DNA from 3 places in the Desulfosporosinus acidiphilus SJ4 genome. Region 3 is predicted to be linked to each of the others. Evidence: riboswitches for the same ligand, from Rfam matches in the RefSeq annotation. Region 3 holds a riboswitch; each other region holds the start of a gene.
What was found. Region 3 has a riboswitch for cyclic di-GMP ahead of DESACI_RS22320 (methyl-accepting chemotaxis protein). Riboswitches for the same ligand answer to the same signal wherever they lie in the genome.
Positions count from the first base shown of each region.

Region 1 (7,015 bases), 390 kb from region 3:
TCAAGGCTATGTTTGTCGCAGAATTAGGGACAGTAACGTGACAAGAGGCAGATTTATTACCGTCTTGAGTTGTAACAGTAATTGTTGCCGTTCCACCATTAATCGCTAAAACCTTACCGTTCTGGTCAACCGTTGCCACCGAAGGATTACTTGATTTCCACGTAACGGCTTGATTGGTCGCATTACTGGGGGTAATGGTTGTAACTAAAGTATCGTTGCTTCCAACTGCAATTGTATCCATTGTTTTGCTGAGAGCTATGCCAATGACTGAACCTGATGATGAATATAGAGTTGCTGCTTGTGGAAATTTTGTTTTATCCCAAGTAAAACCATGTTGTGACAAAAATATGTCAGTAACATTGTAAAACAAATTATTTAGGACACCGTCATTTGTCGCATCAACTTGATACCAAAATCCATTAAGTTGAACCATATTCCAGGCATGAAAATCCTCCGGCTGATTACCATTGAGATAGCCCTTAATTATTATCGTTTTAATTCCTGCGTCATTCAGCATTTTTTCCATTAACATAGCATATCCTTGACATACAGCTCTCCCATATGTTAAAGCATCATATGCGCTATGATATTGAAGACTGTAATCATAAGATACGTGACTCGTTATGTAATCGTGAATCGCTTTTTCCTTTTCGTCAGGAGTCATGCCAGGAGTAATAATGCTTGATACTATGGATTGTGCTTGACTAGTAACAAAGTCCTCCTCAGCCTTTGTCGTAATGTAGCTTACCGTGAAGGTTAAAACAGTATCATATTTACTTATGACATTTGCGTTATATTGTATATCTGAGAAAGAAAGAGCAAGATAATCATCTTGAGTAGACGCTTTATTCATCGTAGACATTAGGTTCCCGTTTTCTAATGTTTGGACATCTCCCGTATACTTAATTTCAAAAGGAGTCTCTCTGTCTACCATATCCTGATAGATTAAGCTTTGAAGGTCAGTCAAATTTGCCGCTGTTTGCATTGTATCTGCCAATGTCACACCTGGAAATGCGAATATACTCAATAATACTATTAACCCAAGTAGTAATTTTCTCAATATATTCTCCTCACCTTCTCTTAATATAAATAGTCACTATTTAAACAATAGCGGCCAATTTCCTTACTGTTCGGTAGCTTGGCAATCATCAGCAATGACTGGAAGACCCATAGCTTTGCGTCCTTGGCCTTCGCCAAGTTTGCCTTTGCTGCTAGTCTAAAATCCTTATCTGCCTTATTGTAACATCTGCAAATTGAATATTCTGTCGAAATTTAGAGCATTAACAAGTTACAAAGAATAATCAATAGGGGAATAGCTAATTTCTGCAAATTAGGAGTTTCGATGGTTGATCTAACATAAATTAATCTTGAAATCAATGTTGCAGTTACCTGACTAATTAGCGAAATTAACCACACCATTAATTGTTGCTTTTTTGCGCCTCAGTGCTTTCTTCATGGCTAAGAAAATATTAGACATCTTCCCATCAAAAATCCTTATTAAGTTTTTGATTCGTATAGACACAAAAAATCCTCCTTTTAGCCCGTCTAAATCCAAACGGTTAAAAGAAGGATACTATTTTTTTAAATTAACGAAATCTCATTCAGTACTCCGCTGGATTACTAAAACCAACTTCGCTAGATTTGCCCATAAATCCCTTTCAAATTCTAATTTAAAATCCCACAAACCCTTGTGCCATAAGCCTTACTTTCGCAAAAATAATGCAAAGGCTATTAAATATGTCTTTAAGGCGTTTGTCAAAGTATATATCGACCTGAAACTCTACGAACGCGAGCTGATTGCCGTCGATGGTTCGAAATTCCGGGCGGTTTATGGGCGAAAGAAAATGTATAACAAAAAAAATCTTAACTAAGAAGCTCCAGCGAATTGATGAAAATATGACCAACTACCTGAACGAACTTGATCATGCCTTCTTTTTATGTATTTGGTCAAAAATGAGGCTTAAAAAGCCTCTAAAAAAAGTTAAACCCGCATGAAATGCGGGTTTACAGACAAATTATGGTGCGGGAGACAGGACTTGAACCTGCACGGTTGCCCGCTGGAACCTAAATCCAGTGCGTCTGCCAGTTCCGCCACTCCCGCATGTCATATAATCATATAACGAATGGTATCATATCATAAATCTCACGGGAAGGCAAGTACTAAGTATCCGCCCCTATGTTTACCCCATGCTCTGCAGCAGCCAAAAATACTCTAAAAGCAATATGATCAGATCAATTCCAATGAGAGCGAACAAATTCTTCAGCCAATCCTTTGGATATTCCCAATAGTAGAAGACGACATTGATTAGGACAAGGACTGCCGAGCTTATGCCCCAACGCCAATATAAACCCGGATCGTTGGAAAACAGATGAATAAACCAAATGATCGGCAAAAAAATGAAAACACTCATAAAGGTGATCATATTATATCCAATGGAACGACGCAGGTCATTCTGATTTGGTTTAGCTCTGCTCAAAGGTGTTCCTCCTTAAAGGTCTAAGTCTTGGACACCAGTATACCATGGTTTATCCAAGTCCGAGAACCATTCCGTAAAGAAAACTTAGCTGGCGCTCGAAGACACTGTCTTCGCACGAATTAATGCTTCTTGCAGTATACAACCGAAGGTTATACTTTCTAATAGTACGACAAATCTCCCGCACCCTCAGTGTGGTGTGGGAGATTTATGGACAATTGCTTGGGAACAATTTCTCAGAGCCAACCTAATTCAGGGAACTTTCTCTGTGGTTGATTAATCGTCCCGATGGTTTTCTTTTCCGTTCTTACCCTTTGCCTCATCGCGATGCTCTGAATTTGCCGAACCTTTTATCGTCATCATGGTTCCTCGGGTTACTGAAGCTTGCGGAGCAATCTGAACTTGTTGAGTCCCATGATTATCCTCATCCTGGTCTTGATCATCCCGAGGTAGCGTTTTCTTTTGTTTCAGGGATTTCTTAAAGTTTTCTAAAGCTGTATCGGCTTGCTTTTCTAAAGCCTTGGTATTGCTTGTAACCGCTGAAGTACTTGTAGTATTAGAATTCACGGCAGCAGGGTCAGCAGTTGTTTGAGACGTTGATGCAGCAGCAGGTGCAGTGGTAGTTGTATTAGATGCAGAAGATGCTTTTGAAACAGCCTTTTCCATAGAACTTACAATATTTAGAGCCAGCCTCTGGGCCGCTTGAGGAGGAAGCTTATCTAATAAACCGCTTAACACCTTAATATTGTTAGTATTCACGTTAGATAAGGCTATTGCCAGAGTTTTAGCTTCCTGAGAATTTGGATCTTTAACTTGATTAATAAAATTCTGGGCTTGTGTAATTTTATCCGTATATTGAGACAAAGAGGCTTCAGCGGCATCCGGCTTTCCTTGCTGCAGTAGTTTATTAGCTTCAGCCAATTTTGCCAAAGCATGGTGTTCTTCAATTGAAGCCTTATTGATTGGATTAAAAGTTAATAGGAGCTGAATTTTACCTATGAGATCTGTAAACCAGTTTTCAGGTGCAACGGTGTTGCCATTGCTGTCAACAACGGGCGGGATCGTGATGGAAGAAGATGTTGTAGAATCTGAAGTCGCAGGAGATACGGTTGTGGGTACAGTCGGATTCAAAGGAGGTGCGACCGTTGTAGTTCCTGTCGTTGCAGACGAAGAAGAAACGGTATCTGCAAGTGTTAGGCTTGAACCCACAGGAAGAGTTAATAATGCTAACGTCAAAGCGAAAACCATTTTCTTTTTCATATGCTGCTGTTTGTTAATCATGTTGTTATAATTCCCCTTTTCTTTGTCTTTAGTACGTACTATTATTACTTACGCAGCAAAGGAAAATTTTAAGGGGGCTCGATTAATTATTTTGTCGAAAAATGGGACACCTTCTTAAATTGCAGCTTTCCTCTTGTTTAGAAAATATCCCGTTCCCCAGAATAAAACTAGAGCGCATATACCTAATACAAGCCAAAGCCAAGTCGCTCGTGCAATACCTGTGAAAACAAGAGCAGTCCCTACGTAATAGGGAATCATAGAAACCGCAGCAGTCCAGAGATAGGTCCAGAGCTTCATTGAGGGCATAGCTCCCGCTATATAATTCACCGCAAAGGCTGGTATAGGAAGAAGCCGAGCCACCAATAAACCGAACGACCCTTTGCCTTCAACCCAGTTGTCGACCGTTTTGAACCGTTCCGGGGAAATAAGCTTTTTCAATAAGGTTTGGCCATAGAAGCGCACTAGAATAAAGATAACCAGAGAGCTTAACGTAGAACCAATCCAGGCAAAAAAAACCCCTTCATACACTCCGAAGATTTTCAAAAACATGACAACAAGTCCTTCAGAGGGAATCGGAGTCATACAAATTGCTGTCATCAATAAAATCGCGAAAGCAACTCCCCAGATGCCCCAAGCTTGAATAATATCAGAAATCTGATTCCGCCGGTCATAGTAAAAAAAAGCTGCAATTAAAATTATGAAAACCAGCGTAATAAGAGCGGTCAATCCGTATTTGCGAAGATTATGTTGGTCTCCCATTGATCACCAGTCCTTCCCTTTTATCCCCTCGCCATTAACTATCTGCCAGTCCCTCCATCTGCGCACCTTGTTATAGTAACCAATTTAGTATTGTCCTTAATCGAGTCATGTTATAACTTCTTAATCTTCTTGAAGATAGCTCTTAATTAGCAAATAGGTATTTAAAAGTTTCTAGGCAATTATATATGGAGGAGAGTACGAAACCAGGAGGAAGGTTTTCCTGAACAGCTATAGTCCGGTTTCTCTGAATTTTCGTTCCACAAATTCCGTCACTTTGTGGAACGGCTTCTTTAGAATTGCCAAACACAAGAAAACGACGCTAAAACCCAACAAAGCGGCGGCGTAATTTATCACGTTACCCCAGATCGGACCTCCAATGGCTTCACGAAATCCTCCAATAGCATAGGTAAATGGCCAGAGAGGCTCCAGGGTTCCAAAGATTCTGGGGTTTGTTTGAATTGGATAGATTCCACCGGAACCTGCGATTTGAAATACCATCATTACCACAACAATGGCCTTCCCGACGTTTCCAAAAATCGATACCAACGTGAAAATGATCGTGGTAAAGCAAATTCCGGAAAGTATAGCGAAGCCTATCATCAGCGGCATATTTGCGGGATTAACTCCTAGGATATACTTGTCACCTAGAGTAACAATTACGGCTTGAATGATGGAAACAACAATGAATAACATCATTTTGCCAAAATGTTTTTGGATTAATGTCAAAGACCGTTTACCTGCATCCTCAAAACGGGTATGTTCGACACTTAATAATGAAGAGGACAACAGACCTCCTACCCAAATCGCCAAAACCGTATAGAAAGGAGTTAAGCCTACTCCAAACGTCCCCATATTGTAAATATCGATTTCCTTCACGTCGATGGGTGAGGAGAGAAAATCTGCAACCTTGCCCGGATTCATTTTCATGAGATTAATGAGGGTATCGATGTTATTTTCATTTAAATCCTTTAGCTTTCCGCTTAAGAGATTCAATTCATTCCGAAGATTTGAGAGTTTATTGCTTAAATCATCAGCCTCTTGTACAGATAGTTCGCTGCTGGCGATTCCATAGTTAGCTAGGGCATTTAGTTGAGGCACAATCACTTTTGTGGACTCTAGTACCGCATCGATATTATCTAAACTGCTCGTTAAATTATCCTCTAGATTATTAAATACCTTTAAATCTGCCGAATAAAAGTCATTAGTTATGGTGACAAGATCATTAGCAATCTCTTGATTAAGGGCAGAAATTTGGTCAAGCGCTGAACTAACGGCCTCCTTTGAGGAACTGTTATCTAAAAGTCCCTTTAGAGCGGTTATTTTAGTCTCTTCATCATTCATGAGTCCCTTCAGCCCATTGAGCAGGTTTATAAGCTGTGCTAATGAACTGTTTGGATAACTCTGATTGATTGCCTCTAAGCTCTGAATATCCGCATCTGTTAAATTAATCGCCCTATTCAAGGGATCGGACAACTGGTTGATAATATTAATCAGGTCTCCGGTATTTGAGGCAGCATTTGTTTCCTTCAACGTTGAAAGTAAGAGCTGAGTTTGTTGATTAATTGCTTCAAGTTGAATCAAATCATTATTAAGATCCGCGGCTGTATTATTGATCGATTGCTTTGTAGATAAAACCAGAGATTTATTAGCTTCCGTGGCATTTTGCAAACTGCTGATCTGGTCATTAATTTTAGGAAGTGTATTTTGGACACTTTTCAAATAACCTTGTAATGATTCTGAATTAGAATTTGCCTTATCAATAAATCCTTGGATGGCTTCAACATTAGTACTAGCCTGGGTCACTGTGTCCTTTAGCTGAAGAATTTTGGCCTTGTTCGTCTGAAGGTTTTCGGCCACGGGATTCAACGCCTCTAAAACTTCTTTTGTCACGGTAGCCAAAAAGTTACGCTTTATATTATCGGCTAATTCCTGAGTCGCAGCGTTAGATATTTTGGAGGCAATGGCATTCAATTTTTCATTGACTCGATAAATAATATCCGGTTTCTGGGCAGTAACCGTTGTCAAGCTTACTAACTTCTGAGAAAAATCTCTGGGGATCTCTATGAGCGCATAATAGTTGCCTTCATTCAGCCCATAGTTTCCTTGCCAGGAATCGATGATGATCCAATGAATAGATTTATTCTTTTTTAGGTCGGTAATGATCTGATTCCCGACATTAATTTCCCTGCCATTGAAAAAAGCTCCCTCATCATTGTTTGTTACTGCTATAGGAAGGTTTCCTGTGTTGGCATATGGATTCCAACTGGCTCGGATATTTATCCAGGCGTATAAGGAGGGCAAAATGCATAAGCCCATAATAATAACAATTGCTGCTTTACTTTTAAAAATACTTTGCAAATCTTGCCGAAATACTCCGAAAACCTTCTTCATTCTCTGCTCCTTAAAAAGGATTTGCTTAAAGCCTATTCCCCTATTCCCGATAATTCAAAATTTTTTTCAAACCTATGAACCCGCTCATATAAAGGTTTTTTCAGGAAGAA
Region 1 covers NC_018068.1:4,498,022-4,505,036, forward strand. The annotation lists gene DESACI_RS23275 (Ig-like domain-containing protein) at 1-1,027, opposite strand, end outside; cyclic di-GMP riboswitch class I at 1,130-1,214, opposite strand; gene DESACI_RS25605 (hypothetical protein) at 1,394-1,522, opposite strand; tRNA gene DESACI_RS20710 (tRNA-Leu) at 2,019-2,101, opposite strand; gene DESACI_RS20715 (hypothetical protein) at 2,181-2,477, opposite strand; gene DESACI_RS20720 (DUF5667 domain-containing protein) at 2,751-3,755, opposite strand; gene DESACI_RS20725 (TVP38/TMEM64 family protein) at 3,870-4,514, opposite strand; gene DESACI_RS20730 (YhgE/Pip domain-containing protein) at 4,743-6,905, opposite strand; gene DESACI_RS20735 (YhgE/Pip domain-containing protein) at 6,938-7,015, opposite strand, start outside.
Region 1: it holds a riboswitch for cyclic di-GMP, as region 3 does, so the genes downstream of both, DESACI_RS23275 (Ig-like domain-containing protein) here and DESACI_RS22320 (methyl-accepting chemotaxis protein) in region 3, are expected to answer to the same signal.

Region 2 (7,015 bases), 1.4 Mb from region 3:
CAGCATAATTTCTATGCTATTTCTTGATATTGATTATTTTAAAAAGGTTAATGATGTATACGGGCATCAAAACGGAGACAAGGTTTTAGAAGATATAGGAAAAATACTGCTCAGCTCTACAAGTTCTACAGACATTGTATCGCGCAATGGCGGTGAAGAATTTTCGGTAATTCTAATTGAATGTCCTCAGAATATAGTTTTAGAAGTGGCTGAAAGAATCCGAAAAGCAGTCCAGGATCATAAGTTTTCTCTTCTGGATAATAAAACAATAAACATTACCATTTCAATAGGGGTAGCAATCTATCCATATACCGTAAAGAATATAGAAATGCTAGTAGAGCAAGCCGATTCTGCATTGTATCAAGCAAAAAGAACAGGACGAAACAAAGTTGTTTTGGCAAATTATGAACAGTTTTAAACGAAAATTAGGTAAGTAAACATAACATTTAAAATACTTAAATTGATCCACCACAAATCAAAAGCCGCCCGGCAAGGGCGGCATAATAATTATTAATCGCATTGGTTGTTTTATTTTGCCTCGATGCCAACAGTATTCTTCTCATCTATGAGGCCATCGACAACACCGTTTAAATGTTCCAAATCAAACGGTTTATCCAACATGTAATCGATTTCGTAATGACGGGCTAATTCATCCATTTCTTGCTTGTCTGCATAAGCAGACATTAAGATGACCTTCATCTTAGGATTGGAACTAAGTAGTCTCGCCCGAAGCTCGATGCCGCTAATTCCCGGCATTCTGAGGTCTAATATGATTAGATCGGGTAACAGTTTTTTTGCCAATTCTAAGGCTTCGAGTCCCGAAGCAGCTGTGCCTACTTTGTAACCTTTAGAGGAAAAGAGGTCTTCTAAAAGTATTCGAATTCCCATATTGTCATCAACCACTAGCAAAGAACTCTGTTTCAACAGGAATCCATCTCTCTTTCGTTTTTATCATGTTCTTGACAAAAGATTTCTTAGATTGTCCTTATTGGAGTCGTTTCTTTCTAATCAGTATTATGATTTAGGGAATAAGTGGCATATTATACATAATATTAAGAATATTGTTCATAAAATTCTGAAATCCTTTCTCTTGAGAGAGTAAAAGATTCGGTTTTGGGTTTTACAGGGATCTTTCGCATCAAAGGTTTTATGGGATGACTTTCAGCACAAAAACGATTAAATGTTATTATCGTTTCATGAATATAATAAGATGACAGATATTGTCGGATACATTGATTCTAATCATTACCCTGAATATAATATCAATTGCGTTAAGATAATGTCTAAACCAACCATTGGGAGTGAGACGATGAATGAGTGCTGTAGAAATACTGAATTCTATTGAGATTTTACGAGGAAAATTAAATACTTTAGGGTCAATTAAGTCACTTGTAGACCCTGAAGTTGTTCAACTTAGCCAGAGGCTCGATTTATTATTAAATGTATACTATAGCATGAGAGATGTTGCTTAAGTTGAGAATAGTTATATAAAAGCATGCTCTCACTTTCGGTGGGGGCATAGTCCATTTCTGAAATAAAGTATGAAGCAGTTTCATAAGGGCAGATATGCTTTTAACTTTTTGAACGAGTTTTAATGTATATCCACGTAACAGTTATATGCCAAAAAAGATAAATAATTGAGGGGACAATAAAAGTTCCCCAGTTCCACTTAAAGATTCCAAGGTTCTGTAGGATGTTTGAAAAGAGGACACTGAAAAAGGCTGCTGTAATTGGAAAAATATCAATCCATGGTTTTTCTCTAGGTAATAAATATAAATACAAAACGTAATATATGGCCCAAGCAATTAGAGGAAAGATAGGGATTCCTTTGAAAGCAAAAGGGCCAAAATTGATGTAACCACCTAAGCCTATTATCTTTGTAAACAGGATAATCATCACGGCATCGGGGATAGTGCCAAAAACAATGCCAAAACGTATTAGATAACGTATTTCCTGTCTAGGAACAATCGAATAGGTAAGTATAAATATAACAATTGTATAAATCGGATATACAAAGTATGTAGGCATATGTTGTTGTTTCCTTTCAGTACTATAGTAAATGCATCTTTTTATCAATAAGCTTTAAAGTCAAGGCAACCATCAACCCGTATATTAGAGCTGTAGATAGTGTTGCATATGCGACGTTCAAAGGCATTTTCCGAAATAGAGGAAGATTAAGTAATGTTCCAAATGTGTTAAGTAATAACCAAATTACTAAACTATAACCTAATCCTTTGATATATAAATAATTACTGGATGTAAACTTTATCAGGTAAGCAAATATTACCCCAAGGATCATACATACTGCTACATGGCTAATTATTGAAAGGATTAGACCAAAGAATCCTTCATTGGAATAAACTTGATACGTAAGTATAATTGTCGCGTAATCGTTAAAAGTTCTATCGGTCCATCCTAATGATTTATAGATAATCCCCACAATGTCACAGGTAACGCTTGCCACAAGCCCCGCGATACCTCCTGCAATAAATCTGTCTTTTGGCATTTAGAAATATCACCTCCTTTTAACACGATCGATTAATATAATGTGCATCGATCTATATTTTTATATGCAAATCCTAATGTAGCTAATGTGAGAATTCAAAAAAGCCGCTTAATAGAATTTAATGATTATTTACCATATTTTGGGATACTATTTTATTGAAAGTCTTTACCATGATCTCTAAATTACAATTAATATTAGTTGTTTTTTAATATACAGAAGCTTGAATGCATAACATGTGGTTCATTTTCTATGTGCCTTAAAACTTATAATTTTGAAAAATCCATTCTTGGAGAGGATAGTAATGAAGGAAAACAAAAGCATAAGGGGCTAGGCCCAAAATGTTGGTCGAACCTGACTTTGATAAAATCGTTTGCCGAACAAGAGAATGACTTGGCCATAATCTCGGGGTAGAAATACATATGGACGCACCTGAGTGAATAATCTTACTTCGTGATGCCGATAAATGCGAAATTATGTTGGAAAATGAATATTTCTAATAGTTGGACAAATTAATACAAAAGTAAGGTAAAAAATTACAATTTGTGTCCTTGTTTTCTATTGGAACTAATAGACTGGTTGCATTTGGTAATCTATATTTTAACTACTCATTAGAAAGGTATAGTACATCTTAAATAATTGTTCTTCAATAGACATGAGGTCAATAGAAGGTCCTTGGCTTAAACCATTGAACATTGTTACATAGACTTTGGCGGCTTTTATTGAGTTAAGATTATTATTGAATAACCCCTTGCTCATTCCGGCCTCTATGAGGTCAACAATTTTATTGATTCTGAAGTCAATAAAGTTGTTATAAGCTTTTTCAATTCGTTTATTATTCAGAGCAAAACTTCTAGCTAGACTAGTTAATATAGAAGTAGGGCTATTTGAATACCTGCAATTGTATCTGATGTATTCTCTCAGAATATGTATTGGGTTGTTGCTGTATTTTTCGATAATCTCCTTTGTAAACGCCATTCTCTTTTCTAATTCATATAAAATGCAGTTTTCAAGAAGATCTTCTTTACTTTCGAAATAGGCATATATGCTGGTTCTTTTGATACCAACAGATGTAGCTATCGTTTCCATATCGGTATTTATATATCCATTTTGAGAGAAGAGAACTAATGCCTTTAGAATTAGTTCGTTTCTGATATTGGACGGAAATTCATAACGATTGGTGATTTCCTTAAGTTCGTTGATTAAATCTTCTTTAGAGGTAAATGATTCATAAAATGTTCTCCTGCTGATTTCACATTTACTTACGATTCTTGAAATGGTTAAGAATTTGATTCCTTCAGTATCAATTATGTCTTTCGCAATCTTTAAAATTCTTTCGTGTATTTCGGCACTAATATGAAACACTTCTTTCTTATTCGTCATATTTATCTTTTTATTGACAATATACTATTTTGGTACTAGAATCAACTCAAAGTCAACTTAGTACCGTAAGTGTAAAGTATACTCTGTTCTATATCAAGTGATAATGAGCTAGTTAGAATTTAAAATAATGGTATTTCAACCCAATAATTGCTTAATGCCATCTAATAAAATGACAAAGGCAAACTTTGTGTAAACCAGGAGGCAAAGCCACGGGTCTTCTATTGAATTGAAGATAGCTGAGTTACCTGTAATATAGTTTATGTGATGTTTTTGCTGTCAAGCTTTTTTGGTTTGGCGACTTTTATATTAAGGAATAGAGTTATAAGGAGGTGATAAAGATGGGCTCTGTACAATTGGTTGTATTTAAACTTGGTGAAGAAGAATATGGCATTGAAATAGGTCACACACAAGAAATTATCCGTATTCCTAAGCAGATCACTATAATTCCTGATATGCCTTCCTACGTAGAAGGTGTATTCGATTTAAGAGGTAAAGTGGTCCCAATCATCGATTTGAAAATGAGGTTTGGGTTTACACATACAGAAAGAAGTACCGATAGCCGTCTTCTCGTCCTTGATTTAGAGAATTCATTGATAGGAATTATTGTCGATGATGTCTCAGAAGTTATAAAAATAGAGGATGAAACCATTGAAAAACTTAGTTCTGAGTTATTGAGTCTTGGCGGTAATCGTATTCAAGGAATAGCTCGTATTGATGACCGATTAATCCTTTTATTGGATGGCCTAAAATTTAAAACAGAGGTACTAACAAATAGCAACGAATAGGGGTAAAAAATTATGATAGCGTTAGCAGGTATTGAGTCGTGTAAGACTTTAGCTGAATTTTTGGTTAATTTAATACCCGGTGGGGTTGTGTTTGGCTTGGTAGAGAAGGACACCTTTGTATGGGTAAAAGCATCTGATTCGTTCGCAATGGACATCTTTACAGTTGGAAACAAGCTCAATGACGATACAACTACAATGCAAGCGATACATGAAAAAAAGGTATTAACGCAAAATATTCCTCGAACAGTCTACGGAAAACGAGTATCCATTGTATCAATTCCAGTAATTGATGACAATGGCGATACTGTAGGGGCTTTTTCAATTGCTTTCCCTAAACTCCATCCCGTTGCAGCAGCTTTCAACGATTTTGCTCCAATCTTAGCAGAAATGTTCCATGAAGGAGCATTTTTATATATGTCAGATCTAACAAAGTTTGCCTATACTCAACCTTCCCGGAAATTTGATATGCCGACAATTACAGTTGGAAAGGATTTAAGCGAAGCAGATGTAGCTTATCGAGTTATTAAGTCAAAACAACCAATAATCGAAGACGTTGATGCTTCAAGGGTTGGTGTTCCGCTTAATGTAGCCAATTATCCATTGGTTGAGGATGGGGATATTGTAGCCACAATAGGGATTGTTACACCAAAGAAAACAGCTGGAACATTACGTGAAATGTCTGAGAACCTCGAAAACAGTTTAACTGGTATTGCTGCTGCTATAGAAGAACTATCGGCGTCGGCTATGGAAATTCATTCAAATGAGGAAGATCTTAACTCGGATATTAAAGAGATTATTAATGTGTCAGAAAAAATAAATGAAGTATCCGACTTTATAAAAGAAATTGCGGATGAAACAAAGATGTTGGGTTTAAATGCTGCTATTGAAGCAGCAAGAGCAGGTGATGCAGGTCGGGGTTTCGGAGTAGTGGCAGAAGAAATAAGGAAGCTTTCGGCACAATCAAAAAGTACGGTTCCAAAGATTAAGCAACTAACAGATACAATCAAACAGAAAGTCGAAGAGGCTAGCGAGAAAAGCAATAGGTCATTAGATGCTAGCCAAGGACAAGCGGCTGCCTCGGAAGAGATTACAGCGAGTATCGAAGAAATAACGTCTATGTCAGGAGAACTAAATACCATAGCTAAAACTCTATAGTATTATTTGTGTCGATATTATCTTCAATAGGAAATAATCGGTATGGAAATCATTTGTGAATTATCTAAATAACATTTATTGTAACTTATAAATAAGCAAATGAAAAGAAACCTAAATGAAAACTATTTTATACTTAAAACATTCCAGTCAAGAATGAAAAGTTCCCTCCCGAACCTCGGGGGGGGCTTTTTTGAATAATCCAAGCCCGATATGAGTTTTTCCTTTCAGTAGTATTAAAATAGAGTGGCACGGTTAAAAGCCACCCACAGCAAGGGCGGTGAGTATTCTTGCGGCATCCGGCCACTGTTCTTGTAACATCCAGCCAATAAACCGGCACCTCGATATTGAACTCCTGTACAATGTGTTTTAGCACGTTTACGGGAGGAAGAAAATGAGGTGTGAAGGACCAGTGAAAGTTCTAGAAATCTTAAGACTAATAGAAGATGGCTATTCTCAAAGAGAAATCGCTCAAAGTGTTAAATGTGATAAATCCACGGTTGGAGAAATTCAGAAACGCTGCCGAAATTGTAAACTTCGATACGATGTGGCTGAAAAAATGACCAATGATGAAATCAAGCTCTTACTCTATCCAGACAGTTATGGCCATTCCCTTAAAGAGGATCCAGATTGGCGCAGTATCCATGAACGATTGCAAGCGAATAAACGTCTGAATTTGCAATATCTCTGGGAAGATTACAAAGCGGAAAATACCAATGGATTAAGCTATAGTCGCTTTTGTCAACGTTATCTTAGCTGGAAGAATGAATCTGGTAAAAACGTAATCATGGCGCAGAATCGCGAACCAGGCAAAGAATTGTTTGTAGATTGGATGGGCGACACCTTGAATTGTGTTGTTGACAGCGCCACCAGAGAAACCCATACAGCCCATTTCTTTGTAGCAACCCTTGGAGACAGTTCCTATCCATACGTTGAAGCCTTCCCTGATGAAAAATTAGATAAATGGCTTCTAGCGCATGTCAATACACTCAGATATCTAGGCGGCATTCCACGAGTTATTGTGCCGGATAATTGCAAAACAGCCACGACAAAACCCAGTTACTATGATCCGGCCATTAATCGGTCTTACTGGGAATTTGCTAAACACTACGAAGTGGCAATATTGCCAGCAAGGGTTCGTGAGCCTCAAGATAAGGCTCCGGTAGAAAGTAGCGTAGGCTGGTTGGAAATC
Region 2 covers NC_018068.1:1,349,556-1,356,570, forward strand. The annotation lists gene DESACI_RS06080 (GGDEF domain-containing protein) at 1-418, shown strand, start outside; gene DESACI_RS06085 (response regulator) at 529-924, opposite strand; gene DESACI_RS23480 (aspartyl-phosphate phosphatase Spo0E family protein) at 1,314-1,472, shown strand; gene DESACI_RS06095 (hypothetical protein) at 2,051-2,506, opposite strand; gene DESACI_RS22980 (TetR/AcrR family transcriptional regulator) at 3,104-3,886, opposite strand; cyclic di-GMP riboswitch class I at 4,054-4,135, shown strand; gene DESACI_RS06105 (chemotaxis protein CheW) at 4,225-4,671, shown strand; gene DESACI_RS06110 (methyl-accepting chemotaxis protein) at 4,684-5,826, shown strand; gene istA (IS21 family transposase) at 6,218-7,015, shown strand, end outside.
Region 2: it holds a riboswitch for cyclic di-GMP, as region 3 does, so the genes downstream of both, DESACI_RS06105 (chemotaxis protein CheW) here and DESACI_RS22320 (methyl-accepting chemotaxis protein) in region 3, are expected to answer to the same signal.

Region 3 (7,015 bases):
GTTCAACGGTTAGGCGATCTTATTCAAGGGAGAAGAACAACAGACAGTCGTCTTCGCAAGTCGACAACGATCCCGACACTTTTATCAGCGGTGCCAGGGGATCTCAGTTATGTTCTGCCTGCAAGGTATTTGACGTCTTTAACTGAAACTCTCAGGGCATTCGATAAGATTGCTCCGGGGATGTATTCGAAAAATACGTTGCTTTATGGAGTTGAGGTAAAATTCTATTCTTCAAAGGTTAAAGTTAAGAACAATTTTGAAACAGCTATTCCTAATCTTTATACTATTGGAGACGGGGCTGGGATTACACGCGGATTGATGCAGGCCTCTGCAACAGGGATTGTCGTGGGGAGAGACATTGTATCTAAAGAATCATAAATAAGACGTTATTTTGACTACAGATGGGGTTAACTCATCTGTAGTTTCACTGAGTAATCTGTATTGATATGATAAGCGTTGACTAATTTTAAAGCTTTTAAGCAATATTTAGCGGTCATTATAGAGAAGATATCAAAAGGGGGCGAATGTTGTTGCTGGAACGATACACACACCCCGAAATGGGAAAGCTATGGAAAGACGGCTATGAATACGAGCGTTGGTTAGAGGTTGAACTTGCAGTTGCCGAAGTAATGACAAAGCGGGGAGAAATTCCTCTTGAAGCTATGGAGGCAATCAGACGTTCAGCGAAAGTTAATCCGAAACGAATTCTAGAAATCGAAGCCATCGTCAGGCATGATCTGATCGCCTTTTTGCAGGCGGTTGTCGAGGAGATCGGAGAAGCGGGCAAATACTTGCATTTAGGTTTAACCTCGTCTGACGTAAAAGATACGGCCTTAAGCCTTGTTCTGAGAGATTCCGGACTGTTGCTGAAGAAAGATCTTCGTGATTTAAGGGAAGCTTTAGCCAAAAGATCTTTAGAAAGCAAATATACCGTCATGGTGGGACGGACACATGGTATTCACGCAGAACCCTTGACTTTTGGCCTAAAATTAGCTTTATGGATCGCCGAACTGGATCGTCAGGAGGAACGTCTGGATCAGGCAATTTTATCAGTAAGTGCAGGAAAAATATCTGGTGCGGTTGGAACCTATGCTAATGTATCTCCAGAGGTGGAAGAAGCTGTATGTAAGTACTTAGGGTTGACAAGAGCTTTAGTGAGTAATCAGATTTTACAGCGAGACCGGCATGCTCATTTTATGACCACTCTCGCTTTAATTGCCGGTTCCTTAGAAAAGATTGCTACGGAAATTCGCAATTTGCAGCGCACAGATATCCTTGAAGTGGAGGAACCCTTTGCTGAAGGGCAAAAAGGCTCTTCGGCAATGCCGCATAAGCGGAATCCCATTGTTTGTGAACAGGTAAGCGGGATGGCAAGACTTATAAGAGGTAATGCTTTAGCGGCCATGGAAAATATGGCACTTTGGCATGAAAGAGATATGACTCACAGTTCCGTTGAACGGGTTATTTTGCCGGACAGCTGTCTGCTCCTTGATCATATGCTTAGGCAGATGACTCGAATTATTTCGGGACTGAAGATTCGCGGAGAGCAAATGAAACGAAATTTACAAAAGACTTATGGTCTAACGTCATCTCAGCGAGTTCTCCTGGCGTTGGTAGAACAAGGGTGTATGCGGGAAGAAGCATACGCCTGGGTTCAACAGGATGCTTTTCAAGCCTGGGATCAGGGAAAAGATTTCATCGAGGTTGTTTCTGAAGATAAAAGGATTGCCAATTATTTGAGCAAAAACAAACTTCAGGGACTCTTTGACTTGAGTTATCATCTCCAACATGTCGATGATATTTTTAAACGTATGGGTTTAGAGTAAAATAATTATGATCTGGGATAATATGTTATTTGATTGAAAGACGGGAGGAATTATTTATGGCTGGTGTTGTATTAATTGGTTCGCAATGGGGAGACGAAGGAAAAGGAAAGATTACGGATTTCTTAGCTGAAAAGGCAAATATGGTTGTTCGCTATCAGGGAGGTAATAATGCCGGGCATACCGTTGTAACCAATGGCGAAGAGTTCAAACTACACTTAATTCCCTCAGGGATACTTTATGAAGATAAGACATGTGTTATTGGCAATGGTGTAGTTATTGATCCCAAGGTTTTGTTGGAAGAATTAAATTATTTAGAAGAACGGGGTATCAAAACCGGTAAACTTCTAATCAGCAGCAATGCTCACGTGATTATGCCTTATCACCTGGTCCTGGACGGTCTCGAAGAAGAGGGCCGGGGAAATAATAAAATCGGAACGACAAAACGCGGTATCGGCCCGGCTTACATGGATAAGGCCTCGCGGGTTGGTATCCGGGTTATCGATCTCCTCGATAATGAAGAATTTGCTGAGAAACTGCACCGTAATTTAGAAGAAAAAAATAACCTTTTAGTTAAAGTTTACGGCAAAGAACCCATGAAATTTGAAGATATCTACCAAACTTACTTAGGTTATGCTGAAAAAATCCGTCCCATGGTTACTGACAGCTCTTTAGCCATTGACGATTGCCTGCGAACCGGGGAAAAAGTACTATTTGAAGGTGCTCAGGGTACCTTGTTAGACATAGATCATGGAACCTATCCCTACGTTACCTCCTCTAATCCTATCGCCGGGGGAGCATGTATCGGGGCAGGCGTTGGGCCGACACGCATTGATCGAGTCGTTGGTGTCATTAAAGCTTATACAACTCGCGTGGGAGAAGGACCTTTTCCTACGGAACTTTTAGATGAGATAGGAGAAGAAATGCGGGCAAATGGCCATGAATTTGGCACCACAACAGGCCGCCCTCGCCGCTGTGGCTGGTTCGATGCGTTGATTGCACGCTATGCGGCACGTGTCAGCGGAATTTCAGATTTTGCTGTTACAAAACTCGATGTCCTTACGGGACTTAAGACCTTAAAGATTTGTGTTGGCTATCGGGTTAATAACGAAGTAATTTATGAGTTTCCCCAAAGCCAAAAGATATTTGAGAACTGTCAGCCGGTTTATGAGGAGCTGCCTGGTTGGCAGGAGGATTTAACCAAAGTTCGACGCTTTGAAGAATTGCCAGAGGCTGCTCAAAATTATATTAAGCGGATCGAAAAGCTGACGGGTGTTAATGCAACCTTAATAGCCGTAGGGCCCGGGCGGGAACAAACTATTGTGCGTGGTACAATCTTCTAAATATGTAATAAAGAAAAGAATCTTGACACATTTAGAACTTTCCTGTAACATTTTATACGAAACATAGGTCTTTTTGAGCCATTAGCTCAGTCGGTAGAGCACCTGACTTTTAATCAGGGTGTCCCGCGTTCGAGTCGCGGATGGCTCACCATTGTTTCTGTCGTAACTCATAAGAGTTTTTGAGTGAGAATACAGGGATATTTGATAGATGGTCATCAGTCTGGTCTTCCAAGTTCAGACAATCTTTGTGATGCTTTGGATGACTTCACCATATAGGTATTGCATTGATTTAAATTCATATGAAGCAAAGGACACTTGAAAAGAGCAAACCTAGCGTGAGCTAGGGACGCAAAGCTACGGGTCTCCAAATAAGGATGATGGCCGAGTTACTAAAGAGGACTTAGTCGCCATTCCTATCGAATGGCGATTTTGTTTTTTATTGAATCAATCTATGAACTTAAAGGAAGGATGTTGAGGTTGACAAAAATCAAATATCGTATTCTCCTACTCTTGTTAGTTACTACATTAATTATGGGGCTCATCCTTGGCGGCTATAATATTTATAGCGTCATTACGACGGAACAAAGCAATATAGCTCAATATCGTACGACTTTGTACGAACAATTTGACAGGCAGATTAAGCTGGAGGTGCAAACGGCCTATAGCCTGGTTCAGGAAGAGTATAATAAGCAACAAAAAGGAGAATTAACACCGGAACAAGCCAAAACTACGGCAGCCGATTTAGTTAGGCAACTTCGGTTTGACAATGGTAATTATTTCTGGATCGATACGACTGAAGGAATAAATGTAGTTCTTCTCGGAAGAGTCGAGTCCGAGGGCAAATCCCGTCTTAACGCACAGGACACTCAGGGTAAATATTTTATCAAAGAAATGATTGCCAATGGGTCAAAACCGGATGGCGGGTATACTGATTATACTTTTGCCAAGCCGAATCAAACGCAGCCTCTCCCGAAGCGAGGCTACACCCTGTTATTTAAACCTTATAACTGGGTAATTGGGACAGGCAACTGGGTTGATGATATGGACAAGCTTGTGGCAGTTAAGCAACAAGAGGTCGTTAAAGCAGGGCAAGTAAGTGTCATTTCGACCATTGTTTCAATGATTTTAGCTTTCGGAGTCGCCTTAGTATTGGGCACAGTTCTGAGCAATAAGATTTCAAAACAGATAAACGACGTGGCAGAGACAGCCGAAGAAATTGCAAAAGGAAACCTTAATATTAAAAAGTTTGATACCAGCGCAAAAGACGAATTGGGAAAGCTTGGCAGAGCTTTTAACACTATGGTAGATAACTTGAACCAACTGGTAAAACAAGTATCTTCCTCTGCTGCCCAAGTGGCAGCATCATCGCAGCAACTTAGCGCCGGCGCAGAACAATCCGCACAAGCTTCCAGTCAAGTTGCAGCAGCCATTATGGAAGTCTCGCAAGGAGCTGAAAAGCAGCTGAATGCGATGAATGAATCGTCAGCTATTGTTGAACAGATGTCAGCCGGAATTCAGCAAATGGTTGAAAATGCTAAGGTGGTTGTAAGATCTTCGGAGAAAACAGCCCTTTCAGCTTCAGAAGGAAGTGCTGCAATTGACAAGACAATTCAACAAATGGCGACGATTGACCAGACCGTAACCGGTTCGGCAGAAGTCGTTATGACCTTAGGTGAGCGTTCCAAGGAAATCGGACAAATTGTTGATACGATTTCGGGGATAGCTGCGCAAACAAATTTGCTTGCCTTAAATGCTGCAATTGAGGCAGCTCGAGCCGGTGAGCAAGGTAAAGGATTTGCTGTTGTCGCTGACGAAGTGCGTAAATTAGCCGAACAATCCCAGGAAGCTTCGCAACAAATTGCTGCATTAATTCATGAAATCCAACAAGATACGCAAAAGGCTGTTTTGTCAATCAACGAAGGAACTCATCAGGTAAAATTGGGTACTGAGGTCGCTGAAACAGCTGGTCAAGCATTCAAAGAAATTTCGACTTTAATTGAGGATGTAACAACTCAAGTTGGAGAAATTTCAGGGGAGATTCAACAAATGGCCTTGGGCAATGAACGGATTGTTGCCTCAGTCTCCGAAGTCTTTGATACGAGTCGCATTATTACCGATCAAACTCAGACTGTTTCTGCGGCTACAGAGGAACAAACTGCTTCTGTTCAGGAAATTGCTTCTTCCAGTAAGTTCCTGTCTACTATGGCAGAAGAACTGCAAGCTGCGCTGAAGAAATTTAATGTCTAATCAATAAAGGTGAGGTCTGTGATCAAAGTACTTGGGCCTGACAAGAAATATCACTAGAAGAATATCGCTTATAGTTGTTAGGAGTTTTAAAGAGTACTTGACACCCGACTAGGTTTCCTGTACAATTCATATCTGTGAGCGAGATTCCTTAAGGCATCGCACAAGGGAATTATACTCTCAGAAATGGCCCGTTGGTCAAGCGGTCTAAGACATCGCCCTTTCACGGCGGTTACACGGGTTCGAATCCCGTACGGGTCACCATATCTATATCTGCCTCGGTAGCTCAGTCGGTAGAGCAGAGGACTGAAAATCCTCGTGTCGGCGGTTCGATTCCGTCCTGAGGCACCATTTACAATGAATAGTCAAGACGATTCGCACGATAGATTTTGAAAGATTAGAAACTAATTAGGAGTTCTAATGATTTATCCTCAGAGAAATCATTAGAACTCCTTTTGACATTTCAGCTAATAGTCCTAAAACATAATGTCCGTAATTGTTATATTGAATTTGGTGTTCAGATCAATCCTATTTTTCCCTACTTGTAAGACAGGACGATGAGGGTTAATTATATTGTCAACGACATAACCTTTCATGCCATTAGAGCATTGAACAAAGGAACCCAGAGGATATGGCGCGATACTGCGGGCAAATTTGGTCACGATATCTACCTCCAGATGGCTGCCGGCGATGGAATAAATATATTCCAAGGCTTCTGACGGCGCCCAATGGTTGCGGTGTGGCCGTTCACTGGTTAATGCGTCATAAATATCTGCTACAGCTGCAATTTTGGCGAACTCGTGAATATCCTTTCCTTTTCGCTTGTTAGGATAGCCAGTACCGTCCACTTTTTCATGATGCTGCAGAATAACCGCTTTTCCATTCTGATCAAGGAAGCCGTCTTCTTTCATTCTGTAATATCCTTTTAAGGAATGCATTTTGACTTGGGTTATCTCCTCAGCATTAAGTTGTTTCCTCTTGTTTAGGATTTGAATCGGTACAGACATTTTACCTATATCATGAAATAAAGCACCGATCCCCAGACTTTTTAGGCTATTATTGTTTAGCCCGAGAGGTATTCCGGCCACCATAGAAAGAATCATCACATTAACACTGTGGGTATACGTATAAAAATCATAATTCTTCAGCTGAATCAGAAAGGACAGCGAATTCCTACAGTGAGGCTGAGACAGTTCATCAATGATCTCCTCTACAATCTGGCCAACTTGACGTGTATAATCCCGTTTTTGAGGGATCGAGACTTGTATCAGATTATTTGCCATTTCGCGTAAGATGGCAATTGTTGCATCACATATCCGTTGGGTAAGTAAGATCTCTACGTTTTCGGAAGAATATGGCAGGTCAAGATACGCAGATTCGTGTAAGATGCCCATGGCTTTTTCGCATGGCCGCCGACAAATCGAACTTTCTTCACGCAGAGGGGAATTCTGTTCGTCAAGATACACAGATTCTATTCTGTATTTGCGCAAATACTCAATGTGTCTTTGGGTTAATATATTTCCTTTTGTAAGCAAGGGCCGGCCTTTGTTGTCAAGAACAGATTCTTCCAGAACATCGCCCGGTTTTAGGTTGGAAACACTGACA
Region 3 covers NC_018068.1:4,883,527-4,890,541, reverse strand. The annotation lists gene DESACI_RS22340 (NAD(P)/FAD-dependent oxidoreductase) at 1-378, shown strand, start outside; gene purB (adenylosuccinate lyase) at 531-1,826, shown strand; gene DESACI_RS22330 (adenylosuccinate synthase) at 1,883-3,166, shown strand; tRNA gene DESACI_RS22325 (tRNA-Lys) at 3,242-3,317, shown strand; cyclic di-GMP riboswitch class I at 3,480-3,560, shown strand; gene DESACI_RS22320 (methyl-accepting chemotaxis protein) at 3,644-5,413, shown strand; tRNA gene DESACI_RS22315 (tRNA-Glu) at 5,599-5,674, shown strand; tRNA gene DESACI_RS22310 (tRNA-Phe) at 5,686-5,761, shown strand; gene DESACI_RS23320 (HD-GYP domain-containing protein) at 5,887-7,015, opposite strand, start outside.